Regions from separate parts of the Flexibacterium corallicola genome, predicted to be linked through region 1. Evidence: predicted binding sites of a transcription regulator. Region 1 holds the regulator's gene; each other region holds the start of a gene.
The links. Region 1 encodes LexA, which represses DNA repair genes until DNA is damaged. Its sites were predicted from a motif close to TGTTCNNNNTGTGTTCNG; they were not measured.
Positions count from the first base shown of each region.

Region 2: parE (DNA topoisomerase IV subunit B) is a predicted target of LexA. The motif match lies at 1,781-1,798, and genes of this name have one in related genera.
Region 3: P6574_RS00525 (ImuA family protein) is a predicted target of LexA. The motif match lies at 1,794-1,811, and genes of this name have one in related genera.
Region 4: recA (recombinase RecA) is a predicted target of LexA. The motif match lies at 1,578-1,595, and genes of this name have one in related genera.

Region 1 is NZ_JARRCW010000001.1:1,827,731-1,830,875, reverse strand. Features, by position in the region: gene galU (UTP--glucose-1-phosphate uridylyltransferase GalU) at 33-914, shown strand; gene lexA (transcriptional repressor LexA) at 1,462-2,181, shown strand; gene P6574_RS08305 (IS481 family transposase) at 2,245-3,145, shown strand, end outside.
Region 2 is NZ_JARRCW010000001.1:2,339,208-2,342,352, forward strand. Features, by position in the region: tRNA gene P6574_RS10170 (tRNA-Pro) at 15-91, opposite strand; tRNA gene P6574_RS10175 (tRNA-Pro) at 114-190, opposite strand; tRNA gene P6574_RS10180 (tRNA-Pro) at 213-289, opposite strand; gene P6574_RS10185 (tetratricopeptide repeat protein) at 451-1,374, opposite strand; gene parE (DNA topoisomerase IV subunit B) at 1,968-3,145, shown strand, end outside.
Region 3 is NZ_JARRCW010000001.1:118,938-122,082, reverse strand. Features, by position in the region: gene P6574_RS00530 (Y-family DNA polymerase) at 1-875, opposite strand, end outside; gene P6574_RS00525 (ImuA family protein) at 841-1,776, opposite strand; gene P6574_RS00520 (lipopolysaccharide biosynthesis protein) at 1,972-3,145, shown strand, end outside.
Region 4 is NZ_JARRCW010000001.1:1,025,093-1,028,237, forward strand. Features, by position in the region: gene P6574_RS04640 (pseudouridine-5'-phosphate glycosidase) at 1-361, opposite strand, end outside; gene P6574_RS04645 (carbohydrate kinase family protein) at 380-1,333, opposite strand; gene recA (recombinase RecA) at 1,649-2,713, shown strand; gene alaS (alanine--tRNA ligase) at 3,103-3,145, shown strand, end outside.

The DNA of each region.
Region 1 (3,145 bases):
ACTCTGATCTATGTAAGTATAAACGAGGAACCATGGCACACAAACCCATACGAAAGGCCGTTTTGCCTGTAGCTGGATTGGGAACCAGATTTTTACCTGCGACAAAAGCCGTACCCAAAGAAATGCTCACAGTAGTGGACAAGCCAGTCATTCAATATGTTGTAGATGAAGCCCGCGCTGCTGGTATTGAGCATATTGTATTTGTAACTGGCCGTAACAAACATGTCATCGAAGATCACTTTGATATGGCCTACGAGCTTGAAGAGACGCTGCAAAACCGTGAGAAGCTAAAAGCTCTAAAGTTACTGGAAGAGCAGCGACCGATTGCAGGATCCACCAGCTTTACCCGCCAGCAGGAGCCTTTAGGTTTGGGGCATGCGGTGTGGTGCGCGCGCGAACTTATTGGAAATGAGCCCTTTGCGGTTCTCCTCCCAGACATGATTATGAAAAGTGAGGTAGGCTGCCTTACCCAAATGGTAAACGCCTACAATTCTCATGGTGGTAATGTAATTTCGGTTGAAGAAGTTCCGTGGGAGCAGACCCACCAATATGGCGTTGTCGAGCGCGGCTCACCTGAGAGTGAGACAAGTTTCCCCATCACCGGCATGGTAGAAAAACCAGCACCTGGAACGGCCCCTTCCAATTTATATATCAACGGCCGCTACATTTTGCAGCCGGAAATTTTTGATTTGCTGGAAACACAGGCAACAGGCGCTGGAGGCGAAATTCAGCTCACAGATGCCATGTTGACTTTAATGGGACAGCAAGCTTTTCATGGTATCGAGTTTAAAGGCACTACATATGATTGTGGCTCAAAAACCGGCTTTCTTTCTGCAAATATCGCATTTGGGCTAGAAAGAGACGAAATAGCACCGGTGTTAAAGCCGTTCCTTCAAGACCTTCTCAATAAATAAGAGAACGTCATCAATATCACCGCCTGCCAGACAAACCTACTCACATTGAACCGGGTAAGACTGGCGGGCAGAACACTACATTTTTCTTTCTTCGTAGTCTCCTCAGATAAACAAGCCATTCGCCTTCCCCCCGATCCGACCACCGCCACGGCCCACCCGACTCAGTAGGGTGGGCCGTGCTCCATAATTACTGAAGGCACTAAAAAAGCATAAGACAAGCGCGTTCCGTTTGATTGGGTTCAGTCAAACGACAAGAATTCAATCAAAATAAATAAGTTAGAGTGCACAGCGTGAATGCGAATGAACACGATGTACTCTAATCATCAACCGGATTTAATAATTCCACTGAGAGGCGCAAGGGGCGCTTCCTAACAGGAACCCCGCACAATTCACAAAATTTCATAGCTACCACTCTTGTAGCCTCGTGTTTGCGTAGTTTTAGGTTGCAGAACACAATAGGAACAGGTAATCTATGTTCGCCTTTTGTACTTTCCCCAATTGGGGAAACAAACATGAACATAACCTAAGTGAGTGGGGAGCTCCTGATATGCTAACGCAAAAACAACGTGAGCTGTTGTTATTTATCAACGAGCGCCTTACCAGCACCGGAATTCCTCCTTCCTTTGATGAAATGAAGGTTGCTTTAAACCTGCGCAGTAAGTCGGGCATTCATCGACTTATAACAGCACTGGAGGAGAGAGGCTTCATACGACGTCTCCCAAACAGGGCCCGTGCATTGGAGGTCTTAAAGCTACCTGACAATGCAGAGGCACCCCGAAACACGAAAGCAAATCACAGCGGCTTTTCTCCGGACGTTATCGAAGGGACCCGCACCAAGCCAAATCCTCACACCTCAAGTTACAATGTAAGTGAGGATAGGGTTCCGACCATAGAAGTTCCGGTCATGGGCCGCATTGCTGCGGGCGTCCCCATTGAGGCTATTCAACACCAAAGCCACGCTATCGCGATGCCTGCGGACATGCTTGGCCTCGGAGAGCACTATGCTTTGGAAGTGCGTGGTGATTCCATGATCGATGCTGGAATTTTGGATGGCGATACAGTTTTAATACAGCAGGGCGATAGTGCCGATACTGGCGATATTATTGTTGCACTGGTCGACAATGAAGAGGCTACTCTTAAAAAACTTCGAAAAAAAGGGGCTTCCATTGCCCTTGAAGCTGCCAACCCTGCTTATGAGACCCGTATTTTTGGACCTGACCGGGTTCATATCCAAGGAAAGCTGGTGGCCTTATTTCGACGTTATTAGATGTTTAGTCCCGCGAGCAGATGGAATCGGTTTAACATTGACTTCATCATTTCGGGAGGACTTATGGGACAGGTATTACACGGCAGCGCCACGACTACTCACGCGGTTCGATCAGCCATACAAAAATCGGATGCAACCATCAAAGAGTTGAGCCGGCGTTATAACATCAATCCCAAAACGGTGATGAAGTGGAAACATCGCAATAGCGTGGAAGATCAACCTATGGGGCGGAAGAATCCCCGCTCCACAGTCCTGAGCGTGGCGGAAGAAGCGGCGTGTGTCGCTTTTCGCAAGCACTCTTTATTGCCACTCGATGACTGCCTTTACGCCCTGCAGGAAACGATCCCGCGTCTGACCCGCTCGTCCCTGCATCGCTTATTCCAGCGCCATGGGATTTCGCGCCTGCCACCACCGGATATGAAAGCGAACAAGAAACGCTTCAAAGCCTATCCAATTGGTTACTTTCATCTTGATATTGCTGAGGTTCGTACGCAAGAAGGCAAGCTCTATTTGTTCGTTGCCATTGACCGAACCTCAAAGTTCGCCTTTGTCAAACTCTTTGAAAAAGCCACCAGAAGGATTGCCAGTACCTTTCTGCGGGCCCTTATTGAAGCGGTTCCCTACAAGATCCATACCGTGCTGACCGATAACGGCACCCAGTTCACTGACCCCAAAGGGTACAGCTGGAACGCCAGTGAGGTTCAACATTTGCTCACAACAGGCCAGTTGTTTCGTGCTCATGCATTTGTTCTGGCTTGTGCCCAAAATGACATTGACCACCGGCTTACCAAACCAGCCCATCCGTGGACAAATGGCCAGGTCGAGCGCATGAACAGAACCCTTAAAGAAGCAACCGTTCGGCGCTACTATTACCGCACACACAACGAACTAAGAGCCCATCTGGACACATTTATTCAGGCCTATAACTTCGCCAAGCGCCTCAAGGCTCTTCGGGGCCTAACAC
Region 2 (3,145 bases), 510 kb from region 1:
GGGAGAAGTTTTGATGGTCGGGGCAGCAAGATTCGAACTTGCGACCCTCTGGTCCCAAACCAGATGCGCTACCAGGCTGCGCTATGCCCCGCCAACAGAGTTATAGAAGATAATGGTCGGGGCAGCAAGATTCGAACTTGCGACCCTCTGGTCCCAAACCAGATGCGCTACCAGGCTGCGCTATGCCCCGTCCAGCAGGATAATTGAAGAAATGGTCGGGGCAGCAAGATTCGAACTTGCGACCCTCTGGTCCCAAACCAGATGCGCTACCAGGCTGCGCTATGCCCCGTTTTTCTTCAACGTCTCCCGACGTCTTCTTGAGGCAGGTATATAGGCACCTCCCCTTTCAAACGCAATAGGAAAAATAACTTTTCCATAGTCTCATGCGCTAATCACCAGTGGATAGTTTCGCGCCGCTATGCAGGGAGTTAAGTTCCTGATTCCATTCTTCTAGTCGGCAACCGCCACATTCACTTGCTTCTTTTGTAGCCAAGCATCTGCCCACTTTGCCGCCTTGGCCCGTTCAGCTTCGTTAGAAAGCGCCCTTGCCTGCTCATGGGACTTGATAAGCCAAGCATGTTCCTGATCAGAAACTTGACGCCTCGCCAAGCTCAACCAGAATAACCCGCGAACCTTAAGACGGGGATTGTCTTTTTGGAAAAATAAAAGCTCACCAAAGCGCCCCTGCGCATCTAGGTGACCTTTTTGAGCCGCCAACTTCAACCAGCGCGCAGCTTGGCGCAAACGGGGCTTATCCTCCCCTTCAAGATACATCATTCCCAGTTCATATTGCGCATCTGCATTTCCAAAATACGTGGCAGCATAAGCAAATAAGTCTTTTGCGCGCCTTCTATCCGCGACAACTTCAGTCCCCTTTATCCCCTTCAGATAGTAGGTACCCAGTTCCACAAGAGAGTTGGCAATAAATGGAGCAGATTGGCCATCAGGATTGGCCTGCCCACTTTGATGGGCTACCTGAGAAAAGTAACCAAAAGCAATTCCATCATCCTCTTGCACACCATCACCCTCGGCATACATCTGGCCGAGCTTCCATGCCGCCATGGGCACGCCTTGCTCAGCCGCATACTGGAGGGGTTTAAGAGCGGATTCTTTATCACCCGAGTAATATGCCTTTGCCCCAAAGCGCATCGCTTCCTTTGGAGACATCTGGGCAAAATTACTCACAGCCTGCAAAGCATTCTGATCAGAGTCCTGTGTCTGCGCCCCATCAAACCCGAAAGCATATCCTCCAAGAACGACATAGCAGACAGATGCAAGATACAGTGACCTAGCAGCTTGAATTTTCTTGAAAAAAGAATGGCTTGTATTAGGTGAACTCCCCACAGGAATGCCAACTTTATACATTTCATTCATCAGTGTAATGCCCAGCCCGACTAACTTCTTGGTCTAACAATTCAAATTAAACATGTTCAACCATACATGTTTTCAAATAGTGTCAATTTTGGCCCCAAATCACATTGGAATTACGACACTTCTATGAATTCCTCAGCTTATTGCGACTAATTCAACAAGTGTCTCCAAACCTTGTCCTCTAATATTTCACATTAACCAACTTCGCCATTCCTTTAAAGGAAACTTCCCTCTTAGAACGTGACTAGTTGCATAAGAGCAACAAAGTACAAAGCACGCCACTTCCATACCCCTTGTACCAAATTACACTTTGACCAGCAGGCTACCCACGCACCATCACAACAGACAATTCCAAGTCTTTCTGCTACTATTTTTCTGTTGGCTAAATGCAGAAATGTCCTTTTTTCCCCTTTCCCTATTTGGTCCTAACTCTAAACGGGCTATTAATCTTATATGCAAAGGCGCTGAGAGTTTCTTTAAAACAAAACAAGGGTCTCTTCCGCGTCTATTTGACAGATGGTAGCACCTTGTTATTACTGCGCATATTGGAATCCTGGCCGACTTTTTGGCCGGTATAAGCAAGTTAAAGAGAGACAATGAGTTCAAGAGACGATCTATTCGCCGAAACAGCCCTTCCAAATCAAGGCAATGAATTTGGCAAGCCCGTTTCAAAATCTGCAAGCGCTCAGAAGCTTGACCTTGAACCTGCTAAAAATTCCAAGAAAAACAGTACTCAAGACTACTCGGCTGCCGATATTGAAGTGCTGGAGGGACTTGAACCTGTACGCCGGCGACCGGGAATGTACATCGGTGGTACCGACGAAAAAGCACTCCATCACTTATTTGCGGAAGTCATTGATAACTCAATGGATGAAGCCGTCGCAGGGCACGCCAGCTGGATTGACGTGTACTTGGACAATGACGGCTACTTGTCCGTTACCGACAATGGTCGCGGCATTCCCATTGACCCTCACCCAAAATACAAGGACAAGTCCGCCCTTGAAGTCATTATGACGACACTTCATGCGGGCGGTAAGTTCGACAGTAAGGTATACGAAACATCTGGCGGCCTTCACGGTGTTGGCGTGTCTGTAGTTAACGCCCTCTCCGAGGATCTGGTGGTAGAGGTTGCCAGGAACAGACAGCTTTACCGGCAAAACTTCAAACAAGGAATTGTTCAAGGCCCGCTTGAACATGTGGGCGATGTCCACAATCGGCGCGGCACAATGGTTCGTTTCAAGCCGGACACTGAGATTTTTGGGAAAAGCGCAAAATTCAAGCCTCAGATTCTTCTACAGATGGCGCGTTCTAAGGCCTACCTGTTTGGAGGCGTAGAAATACGCTGGCGCTGCGCACCTGAGTTGTGTGCCGATTTAAAGGCAGTTCCCCGGGAAGCCACATTCCATTTCCCTGGCGGACTAAAAGATTACCTTCAAGAATCTCTTCAAAATGAACGCCTTGTAACTGATGAAGCTTTCTCTGGCAGAACAAGCGCCACCGGCAAACACGGAGCGGTAGAGTGGGCTGTTTCCTGGTTTGCGGGGGACGGCTTCTCCAAGTCCTATTGTAATACAGTCCCAACACCTGAGGGCGGCACCCACGAAACGGGCATTAGGTATGCTCTACTTCGCGGCTTAAAGGCCTATGGAGAGTTAGTTGGCAACAAAAAAGCCGCTCACATAACCGGTGATGACATTCTAACGTCCGCCGCCTCAATGCTCTCTGTCTTTATTCGGGAGCCTGAATTTGTAGGACAAACCAAGGATAAATTGGC
Region 3 (3,145 bases), 1.7 Mb from region 1:
GATGCCAATTTCTCACGAAACAGCCGGCAAATAAATGCAGGGGCTTGGACAGGTTCACTCGTACCAACAACCACTCGGGATACGGTGCCATCCACACGAAATAGGGCCAGCTCAAATACCCGCCCTCCCTCACCTCGCACTAAGAGTGTCTGTTTAAGTTTTTCAGCAAGGGACAAAAGTGTAGCAAACACACCCTCTTCCGTTGCAATCGGTTCAAAAAAGCCTCGTTCAGCCATAATCCGCGCCTCGTAACGGCGAGGTGAAATAGGCTCCCCTTCAAGACCCAGAGCTTGATCGAGGCGCCGTAACAGCTCTGACCCGAAACGATTTACAAGAGGGGCCCTTGGCCGATCATATATATCTACAATTCGCGTCAACCCCACCTTTGCCAAGCCCGATACCGTTGCGCCATCTACACGCAGCAAAGAAATAGGAAGATGCTCTAGAGCTGTTTTCGTTTCTTTTGCGAGGACAACACCGCCACCAGAACGCGCAACAGCCCACGCAGCCCCAACAGTATCTGCAATAGCCCCTGCTACGGTAAAGCCTTGGCTGTAAAGACGGGACAAACAATCAGCCAACATCTCGTCCTCATCTCCAAACAGGTGAGCACAGCCCGTTATATCCAAAAGGAGAGTCTCATTGCCATTCAATGCAACCAATGGCGTATATCGCTCACACCAATCGGCAAGCGAAGATAACAGGGCTCTATCTACATCCAGCTGCTCCTCTTCAACCTGTAGCAAAGGCAGGCGGGAGCGTGCATCGCTTAAAAGCATGCCACACTCAAGACCTGCTTTATGCGCTGCCTCATTTATGCATGTTACGCGCTGGCCATTCCTATGGCTTGCGTAAACGACGAGTGGATTTGTCAATGTGCTGGAGCGCCACGACCTCCCCAGATCCCGACGGCAAATTCTGTCTGTTGCCAACTCCTTGAGCCATAGGCACAGTATTCTCTGATGCGGTGCGAAAGCAGCTTTGCTCATAGTTCCATTCCAAGGCACAGCGGCCCATCCTCCCCTCCCGATTACGTTCAAGATAGGCCAACCATCGAGGCCTTCCGATAATATTTTCTAGGGAAGCGGCCCTTTCACTGGGCATGGGCTCTATGCGCCAGCGGGTTAAAGCCGCAGTTGGCATGGGAGTTCCGCCATAGCGCACCAACAAGAATGGTAAACAGGCCTGCTCACTCCGGAGTGACAACCGCCGTGTCGCAGTTAAACCCAACGCCGCATGATCCCCCCTAAACTCTCCCAGAACCCCAGCAAGAGATGGGCACTGCCCTCCCTCTTCCATCACCCACAGAGCTTCTTCAACCCGCCTGGCGCGCACGAAAATCACACGGGCAGGATCAATTCCAAAACTGCATAGGCCTGATGGGTAAGGGCTACCTATTTCTCTCAAAGAACGCTCTTCACTCACCCATAGAACCGGCCCTGACTTATTTCGTAATATCCCAGCCAGCAGGCCAGAAACAAATCCAATCACTCCCCCACTTAACCGCGTCTCAGTTCCATAAATTTCATGAAGAGCAGAGAGTTTCATTCCAGCTTCAGGAAAGAACGAATCCAGCGTTTGAACATGAAATTTAAGCCGTTCAACAAGCTGCCCTGATACCAACTCACCTTTATCAGGATCGCACTCTTTCCCCGGCTCCCGCCTGTTTGTGGCGGAGGCGAGAGCCGGTGCGCTCTGAAAACTGGAAGGGAGGCGCCCTTCCAATCCAGCAATGCGTTTTCTCAACTCTTCAATACGATGACGGTTAGGTTTCATATATCAAACTCTCAATATGTTCACCTTTTGTTCTTATTATTAATTATAAAAAACAGATGAGGAGTCAATCCCATTTTTTTTAGGAGTATTTACCACAATAAATTACATGAATAATTCTACATAATACATCATAATGGGAGCTTGAGATAAACAGTTTTAACTATATTAATTAACCAAATTGGATATAGATAAAAATTGCCCCACATTAATTATAATAAATTCAAGAAAGCCATAGGCAAACAAAACGCTAACGCTATAACAAATTACTCAGCTTTTACTGTATTTTCTATACGGGTTGCAGGCGCAGCTCTAGCTTACTTACTTCAAGTTTTTATTGCTAGAATAATTGGAACACACCACTATGGGGTTTTTGTTGTTGTCTGGACCCTCCTTGTCATTCTGGTTATGTTCTCCAACCTTGGCCTTTCAAATTCAGTCAGCAGGTTCCTCCCCCAATACACCAGTCAAGGTAAGGCGTCCCTCGTCAGGGGGATTTTATACGGCTCTCGTATTGCCGTCTTCATCTGTGCCAGCGCTATCGCAGGAATAGGAGCTTTGGGGATCTGGTTACTAGATGATGCCATTGCCCAACCCTACATTCTCCCAATAGCAATAGCATTGACCTGCCTACCACTCTACACCCTATGCAGTTTGCAAGAAGGAATCGCGCGAGCATATAATTGGCAGTTTTTGAGCGTCGCCCCAGAATACATTTGGCGCCCCACATTAATTATCATTTTTATGGCTATAGCAGTCTTTCTCGATTTCCCTCGAACGGCTGTTACCGCTGTTCTTTGTACCATCTTTGCCATCTGGAGCATCACTGCCATTCAGACACTTTTGCTGCACAAAAAGTTAAAGAAACAGTGTCCACCTGCACCCCGGCAATATCAGTTCAAACTTTGGCTCCAAGTATCGCTGCCTATTCTTCTGGTTGATGGTTTCTTCCAGCTTCTGACAAGTGCAGATGTCATCATAGCTGGCTTCTGGGTACCTTCTGATCAGGTCGCAATTTATTTTGCAGCATCCCGCACGGTTGCTCTTTTGCATTTCGTTTATTACGCTGTCAGGTCAGCAACCGCCATGCAGATATCACAGCTATACTATACAAAAAACTCAAGAAAACTGAGCGAATACATAGGCAGAGCCGCTCAATTGACCTTCTGGCCTACACTCATTCTCACAGCAATTCTTCTGCCCTGTAGCCCATTTCTATTATCTTTCTTTGGAGAAGGCTATGAGAAAGGGTTTCCGGTTTTACTCATTTTAACGTTTGGAATCCTTGCCCGCGCAGCCATTGGGCCAGTAGATTCTCTCCTCAGTCTATCTGGAAATCAGACACTGTGTGCTGGCATTTACGCACTAACCT
Region 4 (3,145 bases), 800 kb from region 1:
AAATTTTTACGCCAGCAGCATAGGCTGCCATCATGGTGGCGGCGACAGTGGTGGAGCCGTTGCGCCCCATGGCAATTGCAATGCTCAAGTCTGCCCGCGAGCACTTCATCACGTCTTTGGCTTGGGCCAGCTCAACCAGCTCGGCATCTTCAAGTCCAACGTGCAGCTTGCCTTCGAGCACAGCGATTGTTGCCGGAATAGCACCGTTTTCGCGAATAATCGCTTCCACTTCACGGGCGGTTTCCACGTTTTGCGGGTAGGGCATGCCGTGGGTAATGATGGTGGATTCCAGAGCAACAACAGGAGCGCCGGTTTTGAGCGCCTCTTCCACTTCTTTGGAGTGATAAATTTTCATTGTCATCTATCCCGTATTTTCTGCTTATGGTTGGGGGTGGTTATCCTGTTTCAACTGCAGTTCCTTGCAGCGTTTGTCCATGGCGGCCACTGTGAGTGTGGCAGGGGCCGCGCCTGTTGCCTCAATGGTGATGGAGGAGGCGGCCAGTCCATCATAGGCGCAGTCCAGCGTGGGCTTGCCTTGCCACTGGGCCCGCAAAAATCCGGCGATAAACGCATCACCCGCTCCGGTCACGTCCACTGTTTCACGCCGTGTCACGGGCAGGGAGTGCAGTGCGCTGCCCTTTGCAACAGTGAGTGCCTGCGGTCCATCGGTAATGCTCACCAGCTTGCAGCCCAAGTCTATCAAGGCCTTGGCCATGTCTTTGGTTGGCTGCTCAGTTCTTGTCTCCAGAAGGGCGGCAGCTTCGTGCCGGTTGGTGAACAGGCAGTCGATTTGTGAAAGGATTGGACGCAGCCTGCCCGCCTTGGCAATGGACACCGTATCCGCCGCCAGTTTTCTGTGTCCCTTCTGTTCGGCAATGATTTGCAACAGCTGGGGCTCCAGATTGGTTTCACAAAACCAGATTTCAGAGTTTTCCAGCGGCGCGGGCCAAAGCTCTTTGGTTGGCAAGGCCACTTTGGCTGTAATTTCGCTGTCTGAAATAGCTGCAAAAAGGTCGCCAGCAGGATTGTGCAGGGCCAGATAACTTCCCGTTCGAGCACCTTCAATCCGCTGAATACACTGGGTGAGAACGCCACGTTCCCCCAAGAAATCGGAGATCCACCGCCCATCGGCGTCATCTCCCACACAGCCAACGATGGCGGGGGAGAGGTCCAGCCGGGCAAGGGCCAGGGCGATGTTGGTGCCAACGCCTCCTGCGCACAGGGAAATTTTTCCCGGCGTGGATGTATCCTTGGCAATCAATTGGAAAGCATGGGCGACGCGGTCTGCATGAATGGCACCGAAAACGGCGATCGGGCGGGAAGTTGTGGTCATTCTAGCTCACTACTCACATTACAAGGGTTTTTCGTATCAGGGCAGGGCACTTGTGGCAATGCGTAAAGAAGCGTGGGCGATAGGAATGGGTTAACCATGCGGCGAAAACCCGCGAAAACTGGAGGTTTCAGAATCATCCCCAAATAGGTGCCTGTGAATATCTTTAAGTTACGCACATGGAACAATTGGAGAACATATTGAATTTTAAGGCATAAATACAATGGGTTATAGTGTGTTGAAAAATGGGAACAAAAAGCGTACAAAAGGGAAGCTTTGAATCTGCCCGTCCATCGTGGAATAAGGAACAGGTATACAATGTCACAAACTTCACTCCGCCTTGTTGAGAGCAATATGATGGACAAAACTAAAGCACTGGATGCAGCGCTTTCACAAATCGAGCGAGCCTTCGGTAAGGGCTCTATTATGCGTATGGGCCAAGGGCAGGCGGTGGAGATTCAATCCGTTTCAACCGGCTCGCTGGGGCTGGATATCGGCTTGGGCATAGGCGGTTTGCCAAAGGGGCGTATCGTTGAAGTTTACGGTCCTGAATCTTCCGGTAAAACAACGCTGGCCCTGCACACTGTTGCCGAGGCCCAAAAGGAAGGCGGCATTTGCGCCTTCATAGATGCCGAACACGCGCTTGATCCCATCTACGCCCGCAAGCTGGGTGTAAATATCGATGACCTGCTTATTTCGCAGCCCGATGCTGGGGAGCAGGCTCTGGAAATTGCTGATACGCTGGTGCGCTCCGGTGCCATTGATGTTCTGGTCATCGATTCCGTTGCTGCCTTGACACCAAAAGCGGAGCTGGAAGGCGAAATGGGCGATAGCCTGCCAGGTCTTCAGGCGCGTTTGATGAGTCAGGCCCTTCGCAAGCTGACCGCATCTATTTCCAAGTCCAACACCATGGTGATCTTCATCAACCAGATCCGTATGAAGATCGGTGTCATGTTTGGATCGCCAGAAACCACAACAGGCGGTAACGCTCTCAAGTTCTATGCTTCCGTGCGTCTGGATATTCGCCGCATCGGTTCCATCAAGGACAAGGACGAGATCGTGGGCAACCAGACCCGCGTGAAGGTGGTGAAGAACAAGATGGCGCCTCCTTTCAAGCAGGTTGAGTTCGATATCATTTATGGTGAAGGCATCTCCAAGAATGGTGAGTTGCTGGATCTGGGCGTTAAAGGCGGTATCGTGGATAAATCCGGTGCCTGGTTCTCCTACAACAGCCAGCGCCTTGGGCAGGGCCGTGAGAACTCCAAGAACTTCTTGAAAGAAAACCCTGAGATCGCCGATGAAATTGAACTGGCAATCCGCCAGAATGCGGGGTTGATTGCTGAAGTGATCGCTGATCCGGAAAAAGGGCAGGAAAGCGAATAGCGCGTCCTTCATGGCTTGGGGCTGAATAAGGCTCCTTCGACGCTCTTAAGCTCTCATGCACTGAGTTTTATGTGAAGGGGCCAGCCCGTAAAGGACTGGCCCTTTTTGTATGCGCGTGTGTGGCTGGAATGGCACGCAGCCTTCCCTTAAAATGTGCAGGAGTGTTTTTGCTGTGTATCGCGCCGCTAAAACCTGTAAAGCCTACAGAAATTTACCGGTTCGGAGTAGTTTTAAACGGTTCCCTGTCCAAACACATGGACAGTCGCAGTCTTCATCGATAAAACACCGGATAACTATTTAATGAACTTGGGTAGGCCAAGAGTAAGACTTCATGCCCCGAAGCCATTTTTACTTCGTGGTAAAATAGAACAAGACGGACAGCTGAACTTATGAGCGGTGTGAACGAAATCCGGTCGACATTTCTCGACTACT